DNA from 3 places in the Curtobacterium sp. MCPF17_011 genome. Region 1 is predicted to be linked to each of the others. Evidence: predicted binding sites of a transcription regulator. Region 1 holds the regulator's gene; each other region holds the start of a gene.
What was found. The regulator HrcA, encoded in region 1, represses chaperone genes, less so after heat shock. The targets are predictions, from matches to a motif close to TTNGCACTCGNNNNNNNCGAGTGCNAA.
Positions count from the first base shown of each region.

Region 1 (4,895 bases):
TCGTGAAGACGCTGGGCTCGGTGCTGGTCATGGGCACCATCGTAGAACGCGCGACCGACGCCGCGCCTTCCCGATGTCTCCGGTGCTCCGATCCACGCCGTACGGACTCACCAGCGTCCGAGCCGCGACTGCAGGACGGCCAGGGCCGCCGGCCCGGCGGTGGAGGTCCGCAGCACGGTGCCGCCGAGTCGGACCCGCACCGCGCCGGCCGACTCCAGACGCTCGAGCTCCGACGGCTCGATCCCACCCTCCGGCCCGACGACCAGGGCGATCTCGTCGACGTCAGCCGGCGGCTCCCAGGTGGCGAGGCGCACCGAGGCGGTCGGTTCGAGCAGGACCAGCTGCCGGCGGGCCTCCTGGCCGTCCGCCGGTGCTGCCGCTCCTGCGCCGCCGGCGAGCTGCGCCGTCGTCACCGGCGCGACCACGTCGGGGACGCGCGAGCGCACCGCCTGTTTCGCTGCCTCGTGCGCGATGGCCGCCCACCGGGCGCGGCCCTTCTCGACCTTCGGGCCGTCCCAGCGCGAGACGCTGCGCGCGGCTGCCCACGGCACCACCCGGTCGACACCGATCTCGGTCGCGGCCTGCACGGCCATCTCGTCGCGGCCGCCCTTGGCGAGCGCCTGCACGAGGGTCAGGGACGGACGCGGAGCCGGTTCGACGCCGACGGTCGCGACGGTGAGCAGGAGCGAGTCCTTGCCGACCGACGCGACCGTCCCGGCGACCACGGTGCCGCGGCCGTCCGAGATCCGGAGCTCCTCCCCGACCCGGACACGCGACACCGTCACGGCGTGGCGCCCCTCGGCACCCTCGAGCGGCACCTGGCCGCCCACCGCGACGTCGTCGAGCGTGTCGACGAGGTAGAGCGAGGCCATCAGAAGTTGAAGAACCGGTCGCGGAGCTTCCCGAACATGCCCTGCTGGAAGCGGGACAGCTGCGGGGCACCGGCCTTGTGGGACTTCGCGAGCTGTTCGACCAGCTGCCGCTCCTTGTGCGAGAGCTTGCTCGGGGTGACGACCTGGATGCCGACCTTGAGGTCACCGCGGCCGGAACCGCGGAGCTTCGTGACGCCGCGGTCCTTGATGACCAGTACGTCGGCGCTCTGCACGCCCGGACGGAGCTCGAGCTCGACCGGACCGTCCAGGCCGTCGATCGTGGTCGTCGCACCGAGGATGGCGTCGGTCATCGGGACCTCGAGCGTCGCGAGGAGGTCGTCTCCGTCACGGCTGAAGACGTCGTGGTGGCGGACGCGCACCTCGAGGTACAGGTCACCGGCGGGTCCACCGGCCGGGCCGACCTCGCCCTGGCCGGGCATCTGCAGGCGGAGGCCCGAGTCGACGCCGGCAGGCACGTCCACCGGAACGGTGCGACGGGCCCGGACGCGGCCCTGACCCTGACAGGTGGGGCACGGGTTCGGGATGACGGTGCCGTAGCCGCGGCAGGTGCCACACGGAGCGCTCGTCACGACGTTGCCGAGGAGCGAGCGGACCTGGCGCTGGATGTGGCCGGTCCCGCCGCAGATGTCGCACGTCTGCGGGCTCGTGCCGGGCGCGCAACAGGAGCCACCGCACGTGTCGCAGAGCACGGCGGTGTCGACCTCGAGGTCCTTGTGCGTGCCGAAGACGACCTCGTCCAGGTCCACCTCGAGCCGGAGCAGGGCGTCGCCGCCGCGCTCGGCACGGCTGCGCGGACCGGTCCCACGGCCGCCACCGCCACCACCCCCGCCGAAGAAGGCGTCGAAGATGTCGCTGAAGCCGCCGGCGGCGGCACCGAACCCGCCGTCCTGGGGGCCGGCATCGAAGCGACGGCGCTGTTCCGGGTCGCTGAGGACGTCGTACGCGTGGGTGACGTCCTTGAAGCGCTCAGCGGCGTCGGGGCTCGGGTTCACGTCCGGGTGCAGTTCGCGAGCAAGCCGCCGGTACGCCTTCTTGATGTCGGCGTCGGAGGCGTCGCGCGGGACGCCGAGGACGTCGTAGTGGTCTGCCAAGTGTTCCTCAGGGGGTGCGTGGGTGGACGGGGTGGGGGTGTCCGGCGGGTCAGTTCTCGCCGAGCAGCCGGGACAGGTAGCGGGCGACCGCACGGACCGCGGCCATGTTCGTGCCGTAGTCCATCCTGGTCGGACCGAGGACGCCCAGTCGGGCGATCTCACCGCGGGCGGCCAGGTAGCCGCCGGCGACGATGCTCGTGGCGTCGAGACCGTACTCGGCGTTCTCACGTCCGATGCTCGCTGCCACGGCGATGTCGTCGACCTGCATCTCGCCGAACAACCGGAGCAGGGTGACCTGTTCCTCGATCGCCTCGAGCACGGGGAAGAGTCCGCCGGAGAAGTCCTGCTCGCTCTTCGCCAGGTTCGCGGCACCCGCCATCAGCAGGCGGTCCTGCCGGTTGGCGGCGACCTGCTCGACCAGGCTCGCGACCACGACGCCGGCGAGCGGCTGGACCGCGGGCCGGAGCTGGCCGGGGATCTCACGGAGCGCCGGCGGAGCGTCCTGCAGCAGCAGGCCCACGGTCGCGCCGTTGACGAGGGTGCGGAGTTCGGAGAGCGCGGACTCGTCGAACGGGACGTCCGTCTCGATGACGCGCTGCTCGACCCGGGCGGTGTCGGTGATGAGGACCACCATCAACCGGTTGTCCGCGAGGCGGACGAGTTCGACGTGCTGGACACGCGCGTGGCCCATCGTCGGGTACTGCACGAGCGCGACCTGGTTCGTCAACTGGCTGAGCAGCCGGACGGTGCGGGTGAGGACGTCGTCGAGGTCGTTCGAGGCGCCGAGGAAGGTCTCGATCGCCTGCCGCTGCGCGCCGGAGAGCGGACGCGCCGCCGCCAGGTGGTCGACGAACACCCGGTACCCCTTGTCCGTGGGCACACGGCCGGAGGAGGTGTGCGGGGCGATGATGAGCTGCTCGTCCTCGAGCTGAGCCATGTCGTTGCGGATCGTTGCGGCGCTGACCCCGAAGGCGTGGCGCTCGACGATGGTCTTCGAGCCGACGGGTTCGCGGGAGGCGACGTAGTCGCGCACGATCGCCTTGAGGACCTCGAGGCTCCGTTCGCTGACCATCGGTTCCCTCCGCTCGTGTCGATCCGTCCGGCTGGCACTCTCGCATGCCGAGTGCTGATCCTACGCCCGACCGCCGACGAGACGGGACTTCTCCACCGGTCGCTCGGTACGCTGCGGGCATGAGCGACGGACACGGACCCGGCGGCCCGGGCGACCAGTACCCGGGCGGGAAGCAGCCCGGCGGGCAGTACCCCGGCGGCCAGTACCCCGGCGGGCAGTACCCCGGCGGGCAGTACCCCGGTGGGCAGTACGGCGGCGGGCAGCAGCCCGGGCAGCAGTACCCGTCCGGCTACCGGCCCCCGCAGCCGATGACCCCCGAGGACCAGCGCCTCTGGGCGACCCTGACGCACGTCGGCGGGATCTTCTCGAACGTCCTGGTGCCGGTCATCGCCTACTTCGTCCTGCGGGACCGCGGCAACTTCGTCCGGGAGCACACCCGGGCGGCACTGAACTTCCACATCACGATGGCCATCGCCTACTTCGCCGGCATCCTGACGTCGGTGCTCGGCATCGGGTTCCTCGTGATCACGGCCACCGGGATCGTGTCGATCGTGTTCGGCATCCTGGCCGCCCTCGCTGCGAACCAGGGGCAGTTCTACCGGTACCCGCTCACCATCGAGTTCATCAAGCAGTAGCGAGCACGTACCGGGACCGACCGGTCAGTCGAGCAGGTCGCGGACCACGGCGTCGGCGAGCAGCCGTCCCGGCAGGGTCAGTTCCAGCGTCCCGCCGAGCGCTGCCCGGCCGTCCACGAGACCACGGGCGATGAGGCCGGCGACGCGGCCACGGGCCTCCCGGCGGAGCTCGTCGATCCGCAGCTCGCCGCGGACCCGCGCGGCGAGCAGGACCCGCTCGACGTAGCGCGTCTCGTCGTCCAGGGTCTCGCGCCCGGCGGCCGGGGACACGTCCTGCAGCACCTTGTTCGCGTAGGCGGCCGGGTGCTTGACGTTCCACCAGCGGGTGCCGGCGACGGCGGAGTGCGCGCCCGGGCCGATGCCCCACCAGTCGTGGCCCTTCCAGTAGGACAGGTTGTGCCGACTGGCGTGTCCGGCGCCGCGCGACCAGTTCGAGACCTCGTACCAGTCGTAGCCGGCGTCACGGAGCACCTGGTCGGCGAGCTCGTACATGTCCGCCGCCAGGTCGTCGTCCGGGGCGGGCAACTCCCCGCGGGACACGGCACGGCCCATCGCGGTCCCGTCCTCGACGATGAGCGAGTAGGCGGACACGTGGTCCGGAGCGCAGGCGATCGCCGCGTCGAGCGAGGTGCGCCAGTCGTCGAGCGACTCCCCCGGCGTCGAGTAGATGAGGTCCAGGCTGACGTCGAGACCCTGCTGCTTCGCGAGGTCGACGACCACCGGCACCCGCTCGGGGTCGTGCGTGCGGTCCAGGGTCGCCAGCACGTGCGGCACCGCCGACTGCATGCCGTAGCTCATCCGGGTGAAGCCGGCGCGCTGCAGCGTCGCGATCGACTCGGCGTCGACGGAGTCCGGGTTGGCCTCGGTCGTGACCTCGGCCCCGGGCAGGATCCCCCACGTGTCGTCGACCGCCCGCAGGATCATCGCCAGGTCGGACGCCGGCAGCATCGTCGGGGTGCCGCCGCCGAAGAACACCGTCGAGACCGGCCGCCGCGGGACGCCGGAGCGCTCGAGCACCTGGTCCGCGAACGCGATCTCACGGAGGGCGTGGCCGGCGTAGTCGTCACGCCGGACTCCGCGGAGCTCGGAGGCCGTGTACGTGTTGAAGTCGCAGTACCCACACCGCACCCGGCAGAAGGGCACGTGGACGTAGACGCCGAACGGCACCTGACCCGCTCCGGGTGCCGGTTCGACCAGTCCGTCC
Region 1 covers NZ_QKSK01000009.1:14,361-19,255, forward strand. The annotation lists gene DEJ25_RS12135 (histidine triad nucleotide-binding protein) at 1-31, opposite strand, end outside; gene DEJ25_RS12140 (16S rRNA (uracil(1498)-N(3))-methyltransferase) at 108-872, opposite strand; gene dnaJ (molecular chaperone DnaJ) at 872-1,984, opposite strand; gene hrcA (heat-inducible transcriptional repressor HrcA) at 2,034-3,056, opposite strand; gene DEJ25_RS17055 (DUF4870 domain-containing protein) at 3,176-3,691, shown strand; gene hemW (radical SAM family heme chaperone HemW) at 3,716-4,895, opposite strand, start outside.

Region 2 (4,895 bases), on a different contig from region 1:
GCCGGACCCCGACGAGATCGATGAGTCGGGGTCCGCGCCCGAGCCGGTGATCGACGGCCGCCCGGGTTCGGGGACGATGACGGTGATCGCGGCGCAGCGCCTCGAGTACCTCGCATCGACGCCGTACTTCCGTCGGCCGCTCGACATCCAGCTCTGGATCGGGCGGATGGGTGGGGCCAGCCTCGACATCTCGTACGAGGTGTGGTCGCCGATCGGGCACGATCCCGCCGAGCTCTACACGCGGGCTACGACCACGCTGGTGCTCGTCGACGCGGAGACGAACCGCCCACGACGCCTCACCGACGTCGAGCGGGCCGCTTGCCAGCAGTACGTCGAACCGCCGGTGACGTTCTCGCGACCCTGACGATCCCTCGATCGTGTAGCCGGCGGTAGGCTCTTCGGGCTCTCGAGTTCTCGGCCCGTCGGACACGTCAGCTCGTCAGTGCGTCGGGCCGCCGGACACGCCAGTCCGCGCGCAGGTTGACACTGCGGCACAGCGTCACAGCGTCAGCTCGACACTCCGTCAGGCGGTCGGAACGCGCATCATGCCCTCCTGGGCGACGGTGGCCAGCAGGCGGCCGTCGTGGGAGAACATCCGGCCCAGCGCGAGGCCCCGGCCACCCTGGGCGCTCGGCGACTCCTGCGCGTACAGCACCCACTCGTCGGCGCGACCGTCACGGTGCCACCACATGGCGTGGTCGAGGCTCGCCAGCTTCACGCCGGGCGTGCCCCAGGCCATGCCGTGCCGACGCATGATCGGTTCGAGGAGGGACAGGTCGCTCGCGTAGGCGAGGACGGCACGGTGCAGGGCGGGGTCGTCCGGCATGTCACGCTCGACGCGGAACCAGACCGCCTGGTGTGCGACCTGCGCGCCCTGTACGTCCACGTAGACCGGACCGTCGACGTGTCGCATGTCGATCGATCGTTCCGCCCACGCCTGTGCGGTCGGGTGGTCGATGCCCGCCAGCACGGAGGCTGCGGAGGGCAGGGACTCCGGCGTGGGGACGTCGAGGGGCATCGGGTCCTGGTGTTCGGCTCCGGCGTCCGGCGTCTGGAACGACGCGATCATCGAGAAGATCGGCGTGCCGTTCTGGTACGCCTGGACCCGGCGGGTGGCGAACGATCGGCCGTCGTGGATCCGCTCCACGCCGAACGTGATCGGGACGTCGATCGCTCCCGGCCGGAGGAAGTAGCCGTGGACGGAGTGGATGTCCCGGCCCTCGATGGTGGCCTGCGCGGCGACGATGCACTGCGCCAGGACCTGCCCTCCGAAGATCCGGCCGCCCGGCGACCAGTGACTCGCTCCGGTGAGGATCGTCTCCCTGGTGCTCGCTCCGGTGTCCTCGAGACGCAGCGTGGAGAGGAAGTCGGGTTCGCGGATCACGCCATCAGTCTACGAAGACTGCATGCGCGTGCCAGAGGTGCTGTCCAGGGGTCCTGACCGGGGTGTCCTCAGTCGCTTCCGGTCGCAGTCGCGCCGAGCAGGTCGAGGACGCGCGGGGATGTCCTCAGCACGCTCCATACGATCACGGCGACGAGCGTCCCGCTGGCGCTGGCCAGCCAGGGAGTGACGAGGTGTGACCAGGCTGTCGGCGAGATGATCCACACGAGCTGGTTGGCGATCACCGATCCCGCCAGCGAGAGCAGCAGACCGAGACCTGGGCGGAGGCTCTGGGCGGCGAACAGGCCGGCGACGACGAGGACGGACGACAGGGCGTTGAACAGATGTGGCATGGGCGTGTGGGGGATCGACAGGCGAGCGCGGGGTGAGGGGTGTCGGGGAGTCGACCGTGGGGTTGGTCCGCATGGGACCGACCCCACGGTTGACTGGCTGGTGCGTCAGCTGCTCGACGCGGCGCGTTCGACGGCGAGTGCCCCGGTGCTGTCACCCGTGCTGATGGCGATCTTGCGCGGCTTCGACGACTCCTGGACGGGGATCGTCACGCTGAGCACGCCGTTGTCGTAGTGCGCGGCGATCCGTTCGACGTCCAGGCCGTCGCCGAGCGTGAGCTGCCGGACGAACGAACCGGGCTGCCGCTCCCGCGTGAGCCACTGTGCACCGTCGGGGGCGCCGAGGGTCCGTTCAGCCCGGATGGTCAGCACGGAACCGTCGACGTCGATGTCGACCGAGCCCGGATCGACGCCGGGCAGGTCCACGTCCATGACGTAGTGGTCACCGGCGCGGTAGAGGTCCATCGGCATCGAGCGTGGGCCCGCTCCTGCTCCGGCGAGGAGGGACCCGGCGAGACGGTCGAGCTCGCGGAACGGGTCGAAGTTCATGGCCATCTGACATCAACTCCTTCACTGGATGGTTGTCGGTTGAGTCGCTGTGACTCAACTGCATCCGGTTTTAGCACTCGAACCCGGAGAGTGCCAAAAGGACGCCGAGAGGACGCCGAGAGGTCGACCAGCGGGTCTCCGGACGGTCGCGGCTAGGATCGGAGGCGACATGAGCAGCTCGTTCACCCTTCCCGACGCCGCCTCGCTCGGTGACCTCCGCACCTACCTCGGGCGGGCCGCTCGCATCGAGGACGGGTCGGTCCGACTCATCGCCGACTCGGGCGTCCTGGCGGTCTACACCGCCATCCTCTACCCGCTCGGTCTGCTCGACGAGCTGCCGACCGTCCTCGGCCTCCGGACCTTCGCGCTGACGCAGCCGGAGCACATCGACGTCGTCGTGCCGCTGCGGTCGTTCCAGGAACGCCTGCGGCTGCTCGCCGAGGCCCAGGACGCCGACCAGGCCGACAGCGCCGACCCGACGCGTGCCACCCCGATCGAGGTCGAGTTGCCCCTCGAGGTCCACACCGTGACGTGGGCAGCGATCTCGCCGCCCCGCGGTGGATGGGCCCCGCTGCCGGACGTCTCCGCGGAGCTCCTGCACCGCGCGGCGCGGCAGGGGATCGACGAGGTCGCGGCTGCCGTGCCGGCGAGCTCGGGGGAGTCGATCGTCCGACGCGTCCGCTCCGAGGTGTGGGGTCGGCCGATCACCGGCGTCGAGCACCTGCCTGCCGGCGCGGGATTCGCTGCCGAGAGCCTCGGGTTCCTCGGCACCGAACCGGTGCGCCTGTTCGAGACCGGTCCGTGGAGTCGGCTCACGACCTCGCGTGGGCACGTGCTCGTCAAGCGGCGCGCCTGGACGCTGAGCTCCTAGCCCGGTCTCGACCGCCGACGGCCGGCCTCGACACGCGACGCCTGGCCCCGATCCCGGCCCGACCCCGATCCCGGCCCGAGTCCCGACCCCGGCGGTCACCCGACTGACCTGCCTGGGCGGGGGCGACCGGACGGCGGACGATGCCGAACGTCCCCCCCGACTCAGTCGAACGCGTTCGTCATCGCGTGGGCCGCGCGGTCCAGGTACCCCCAGAGCTCGGCCTCGTCGAGCGGAGCGAGTCCGAGCGACTCCACCGCGTCGTGCATGTGCTGGAGCCAGTGCTCGCGCGCCTCGGGCGTGATGCGGAACGGGTTGTGCCGCATCCGCAGGCGGGGGTGTCCGCGCTGTTCGCTGTACATGGACGGTCCACCCCAGTACTGCTGGAGGAACTGCGACAGCCGCCAGATCGCCCCCTCGAGGTCGTCGGCCGGGTACATCGGCCAGATGACCTCGTCGTGCTGCACTCCCTCGTAGAAGCGTCGTACCAGACGGTCGAACGTCGGGGCGCCGCCGATGCGGTCGAAGAGCGAGCCGCTCGCCGCGGCGCCGCCGAGTCCGACACGGAGCGTGACGGGCTGCGCCGGAACCGCGCCGGCACCGTCGGCGTGGCCGCTGCTGTCTGCGGGGGCGCTGCTGTCGGGCCGACCAGCGGCTCCGGCCGGTGGCACGATCGGCAGGGACGGTCCGGTCATGGCGAGTCCTCGTGGTCGGTGCTGGGTTCTTCCCCGGTGCGGATGGCCCGCCCGAAGACGTTCCGTCGTGCGCTGCGGGACCGGGCGGGTGTCGGGACCGGCGCGGTCCGCACCGGGCGCAGGCCGTTCACGGAGGTGGCGTTCTCCCACCCGGCGGGCATGATCATCGCCATCGCGGGCAGGGTGACGCCGAGTTCGTCGACGCTGTGCTTGAGCCGGATGCGGAGCTCGCGGCCGACGACGTCGAGCTCGGAGGCGCGGGTCTTCACGACCAGGCGGAACACCATGCCGGTGTCCGTGATCGACTGCAGGCCCCAGATCTCGGGCTTCTCGACGATGCGCTGACGCCACCGGGACTCCTGCGACATGGTGACGGCAGCGTGCAGGAGGGCGTCCTGCACCGCGTCGATGTCGGTGTCGTAGGGGACGGTGATGTCCACCAGGACGCGGGACCACCCCTGGGACAGGTTGCCGACGCGCAGGATCTGGCCGTTCGGCACGAACCAGAGGATCCCGTTGACATCGCGGATCTGCATGACGCGTAGGCCGACGCTCTCGACGACGCCGGTCGCCTGCCCGGTGTCGACGACGTCACCCACCCCGGCCTGGTCCTCGAGGATCATGAAGATGCCGGACAGGATGTCGCGGACGATGCTCTGGGCACCGACCGCCAGGCCGGCGGCGACCACCGAGGCGCCACCGACGATGCCGACGGCGGCGGTGGGGAACACCGTCGAGATGATGATGGCGAACGCGATGACCGCGACGACGACGGTCGCCAGGTTCTCGAGCACGCTGCCGAGGGTCCGGGTGCGCTGGACGACCCGGGCCGTCTGCAGCGGTGAGGCGACGAGCGCCTGCGTGTCCGCGGCACCCTGCCGCTTCTTCACGCCGTTGACGATGCGGTCGACGACCTGCTTGATCGTCCGGCGGAGGATGAGCCGGAGGACCACCGCCGCGAGCAGGACGATGACGATGGTGATCGGGACGTGCCAGGTGTCGACGAACTGGGTGAACGTGTTCGACGCCCACTTCGAGACGTCGGTGGTGTC
Region 2 covers NZ_QKSK01000017.1:26,913-31,807, forward strand. The annotation lists gene DEJ25_RS15710 (thioesterase family protein) at 1-364, shown strand, start outside; gene DEJ25_RS15715 (acyl-CoA thioesterase) at 524-1,381, opposite strand; gene DEJ25_RS15720 (hypothetical protein) at 1,453-1,734, opposite strand; gene DEJ25_RS15725 (Hsp20/alpha crystallin family protein) at 1,840-2,286, opposite strand; gene DEJ25_RS15730 (hypothetical protein) at 2,450-3,151, shown strand; gene DEJ25_RS15735 (globin) at 3,313-3,843, opposite strand; gene DEJ25_RS15740 (mechanosensitive ion channel family protein) at 3,840-4,895, opposite strand, start outside.
Region 2: the regulator HrcA is predicted to act here: its motif matches at 2,351-2,377, upstream of DEJ25_RS15725 (Hsp20/alpha crystallin family protein).

Region 3 (4,895 bases), on a different contig from region 1:
CACTCGCCGCGAAGCCCGACGCGATCGTCGTGCTCGCCTTCGACGAGACGAAGTCGATCATCCCCGAGCTCGTCTCGCAGGGGAACAAGGCGAAGATCTACATGTCCGACGGCAACACCGCGGACTACTCGAAGGACTTCGACAAGGGCACCCTCGACGGCGCCCAGGGCACCATCCCCGGTGCCAGCCCGAAGGACGAGCTGAAGCAGCGTCTGGTGGAGTTCTACAAGAAGTCCTCCGGCAAGGACCTCGCCGACTTCTCGTACGCGGCTGAGTCCTACGACGCCACGACCATCGCCGCCCTCGCCGCGGTGAAGGGCAAGGGCACCGACTCCGGCACCATCCAGGCCAACATGGCTGCGGTGTCCGGCGCCGACGGTGGCACCGAGTGCGCGACGTTCAAGGAGTGCAAGGCTCTGCTGGACGACGGCAAGGACATCCACTACACCGGTCCGTCCGGCATCGGCCCGTTCGACAAGAAGAACGACCCGTCGAGCGCCTACATCGGCATCTACAAGTTCGACTCGGACAACAAGCCGGTCTACCAGAGCGCCATCCAGGGCTCGGTCTCGAAGTAACCGCACCAGCACCACGACGGCCCCCGGGAGCAGCAGCTCCCGGGGGCCGTTCGCGTGCGCCGGGTGGTCCCTGCATGCGCGCGAGACGGTGGCGTCGCCAGAGGACGCCGCGATGCCGCCGAAACACCGCCGACTCCGCGGCGTCTCGCAGCGGTCGCGGCGTCTCGCACACACGGCGGCGTCTCGCACACACGGCGGCGTCTCGCACACACGGCGGCGTCTCGCACAGACGGGGGCGTCTCGGGCAGACGGCAGACTGGAGGCCCGGGGAGACCCGGTGGACCGCCTACGCCCCGGCGTCCGCCACCTCAGGCACCGGGGTGCGTCGCACACGCCGCGCCGCCGTGAACGAGTCCACCGTGAGCACCACGAGCGCGACCCACACGATCGCGAAGCCGACCCACCGCGAGCCCGACATCGCCTCGTGCTGGATCGTCACCCCGACCACGAGCTGCATCACCGGCGTCAGGTACTGCGTCAGCCCGAGCGTGGAGAGCGTCAGCCGCCGAGCGGACGACGCGAAGAGCAGGAGCGGCACAGCCGTCGCCGGTCCCGCGCCGATCATGATGAGCGTGTGCAGCCAGCCCTCGCCGCCGAGGGTCACGCCGCCGGCCAGACCCGTGGTGCCCAGGACGACGAGCACCCCCACCGCGAGCGGCGTCAGCCACATCGTCTCGATCGTGAGTCCGCTGAGCGCGTCGACCGTGCCACCGACCCGCTTCTTCACGAGCCCGTACAGCCCGAACGAGAAGGCCAGGGTGAGCGAGATCCACGGGACCCGCCCGTAGCCGACCGCGATCACGACGACCGCCACCACGCTGATCCCGACCGCTGCCCACTGTGCCGGCCGGAGTCGCTCGTGGAGCAGGACGACACCGAGCGCGATCGTCACGAGCGGGTTGATGAAGTACCCGAGCGCGGCCTCGACCGTGTGCCCGGTCGTCGTCGCGGCGACGTACACGGTCCAGTTCACCAGGATCAGGACGGCGGCGAGTGCCAGGACGGCCATCACGCGGCGGTCGGCGAGCAACGCCCGGGTCCGGAGCCACGTCCGCGTCACGGCGATCGCGATCGCACAGAACCCGAGGCCGAAGACGATGCGCCAGGCGACGATCTCGAACGGCCCGGCCGGTGCCATCGCGGCGAACAGGAGCGGCATCAACCCCCAGAGACCGTAGGCGATGACGGCCTGCACGACGCCGACGGACGCCTCGCTGCGCGCGGGGCGCGTGGGACTCGGTTCACTCACGGAACCATCCTAGGAAGGCGAGCCGAGGTCGGGTGCTGGTGGCGGGCCTCCCGGCGGACGACGAAACGCCCCGTCGGCCAGGCCGACGGGGCGTTTCGTGGAGCGGGTGTCAGTGCTCGATGACCGCGAGGACGTCGCGGGCGGAGAGGACCAGCAGGTCCTCGCCCGAGTACTTGACCTCGGTGCCGCCGTACTTCGAGTAGATGACCTTGTCGCCGACGGCGACGTCGAGCGGCACGCGGTTGCCGTTGTCGTCGATACGACCGGGGCCCACGGCGACGACCTCGCCCTCCTGGGGCTTCTCCTTCGCGGTGTCCGGGATGACCAGACCGGACGCGGTGGTCTGCTCCGCCTCCACCTGACGGATGACGATGCGATCTTCGAGCGGCTTGATGCTGACGGCCACGGTGACCTCTTCTTTCTCGGTACGTGTTCGGTACTGACGAAAACCGGGTTGGCACTTCCCTCGGGAGAGTGCCAACCCCAACTGTAGGACGTCACTGGCACTCGGTCAATCCGAGTGCCAGTGCTCCACGGTCGTGTCCGCCGCCTGGGAGGATCAGGGCATGGACGCCGCCGAACTCACCCAGCTGCTGACCCCGGCCGGGATGGACCTGCTCGACCGTACGCCCTCGGTCTCCGACGGCGGCGAGATCGTCCGGGTGGTGTCGCGGCTGCGGGCCGAGGGGCACGACCCGGCCCTGGTGGCGGCCGTCCTGACCCAGGCGAAGCTCCGGCAGAAGGCCCGCGGCAAGTTCGGCGAGTTCGCCGCCCGCATGCTCTTCACCGAGGCGGGCCTCGAGCAGGCCACCCGGCTGCAGGTCGCCGCGCAGCACGCCGGACGCTTCGCCGCCGCCGGCCTGCAGCGGGTCGCGGACCTCGGCTGCGGGATCGGTGGTGACGCGTTGGCCATGGCCGCGCTCGACCTCGACGTCACCGCGGTCGACCGTGACGAGGTGACGGCGGCCGTCGCGACGCACAACCTGGCCCCGTGGCCGAACGCCCGCGTCGCGCTCGGTGACGCCGCCTCGTTCGACCTGTCCGCCGTCGACGGGGTCTGGATGGACCCGGCCCGCCGCACGAGCGGGCACTCGGACACCCGCCGTCTGGCCGACCCCGACGACTGGTCGCCCTCACTCGACACGGTGATCGCGGCCGCCACGACGACCCCGACCGGGGTGAAGCTCGGCCCGGGCATCGACCGTGACCTGATCCCCGACACCGCCGAGGCGCAGTGGACCTCCGTCGACCGGGAGGTCGTCGAACTCGCCCTGTGGTTCGGCCCGCTCGCCCGCCCCGGGATCCGCCGTGCCGCGACCGTCGTCGGCCCGCACGGCATCGCGGAACTGACGGGCGCAGCCGATGCCGAGGACGTCGAGGTCGGCGCGCTCGGTGCCTACCTGTACGAGCCGGACGGCGCCGTGATCCGCGCACGGCTGATCGGGGACCTCGCACGCTCGATCAACGGCCGGATGCTCTCCGAGGGCATCGCGTACATCACGTCCGACCGGGCCCTCGTCACGCCGTTCGCGCAGGGGTTCCGGGTGCTCGACACCATGCCGCTCGACGTCAAGCGCCTGGCTGCGCGTCTGGCCGCGGACGACATCGGCACCGTGGAGATCAAGAAGCGCGGGGTCGACGTGGACCCGGCCGAGTTCCGCAAGCGGTTGCGTCTGCGGGGCCGTGGGAGCGTGACGCTGGTGCTCACCCGACTGGAGGGACGACACACTGCCGTCCTGTGCGAACGGCTCACCGACGTGGCCGGCTGAGCAGAGGGCGCAGCACGCGGGGTCGGGCTCAGCCGACGGGGTCGGGCGCAGCCCACGGGTCGTCGCGCGAGCCCCGAGGTCAGGCGACGACGGCGCCGGTACCGCCGCCGGAGCCGTCCCAGCCGGTGCCGCCCGTCTGGGGGATCGATGAGGCGATGGCGATGATCGCGATGACGATCAGGACGAAGAGCGCGGTCAGGATCCAGCCGCCGATGATGCCGGCGAGTGCCAGGCCGCGGCCCTGCTCCCCCGTCTGCTTGATACGGCCGAGGGCGACGTGCCCCAGGATCGCGCCGACCGGGCTCGTGAGGATCACCAGCAGCGGGAAGACCAGGCCGCCGAACGCGAAGACGATCGACAGGATCGCGAGGGTGCTCGTCCTCTGCGGGGCGTACGGGTTGTGCGTGCTGGCCCGGTAGGGGTCGTGCACCCCGGGGTTGCCGTACTGCGGAGCGGCGTACGGGTCCTGCTGGGCGTACGGGTTCTGCTGAGCGGCACCGTACTGGCCGTACTGCTGCGACCGGCCGTACTGCCCCGGCTGGCCGTACTGCCCCGGCTGCTGCCACCCCTGGCTCTGCTGCCCGGACGGGTACTGCTGCCCCTGCCGGGGCGTCTCGTCCGGCTTCGATCGGTCGTTCAGATCGGACACGTTGCACCCTCCTGACGGCCGCTCGACCGCCGTCCCCGATCCTCCCACACGGCGCCCGGAGGGACCCGGGCGTCGGGCTCAGACCTGGACGGTCGTCACCGGCAGGGTGGAGTCCGCCGCGATGCCCAGGGCACTCGGCGCGTGCCCCTCGGCGACGAGCCGTGCCCCGACGGCCGCGATCATCGCGCCGTTGTCCGTGCACAGGTCGAACGGCGGGATGCGCAGCGCGACACCGGCGGCAGCGCACCGTTCCTCGGCGACCTGCCGCAGCCGGGCGTTCGCGACCACCCCGCCGCCCAGCAGCAGCCGGTCGACGCCGGTGTCCCGGCAGGCGTTCAGGGCCTTGGTCAGCAGGACGTCGACCACGGCCTCCCGGAAGCTCGCGGCGACGTCGGCCACGGGGACCTCGCGGCCCTCGTCACGGCAGCGCTCGACCCAGCGGGCGACGGCGGTCTTCAGCCCGGAGAACGAGAAGTCGTACCGGTGCGCCGCCATGTCCTTCGGCAGCGTCAGGCCGCGCGGGAACCGGATCGCGGTGGGGTCGCCGTCCGCCGCGGCCCGGTCGATCTGCGGTCCGCCGGGGTAGGGCAGCCCGAGGAGTCGGGCGACCTTGTCGAACGCCTCGCCCGCCGCGTCGTCGATGGTCTCGC
Region 3 covers NZ_QKSK01000001.1:140,742-145,636, forward strand. The annotation lists gene DEJ25_RS00660 (ABC transporter substrate-binding protein) at 1-578, shown strand, start outside; gene rarD (EamA family transporter RarD) at 865-1,827, opposite strand; gene groES (co-chaperone GroES) at 1,937-2,233, opposite strand; gene DEJ25_RS00675 (SAM-dependent methyltransferase) at 2,394-3,596, shown strand; gene DEJ25_RS00680 (DUF4190 domain-containing protein) at 3,676-4,245, opposite strand; gene tsaD (tRNA (adenosine(37)-N6)-threonylcarbamoyltransferase complex transferase subunit TsaD) at 4,324-4,895, opposite strand, start outside.
Region 3: the regulator HrcA is predicted to act here: its motif matches at 2,328-2,354, upstream of groES (co-chaperone GroES).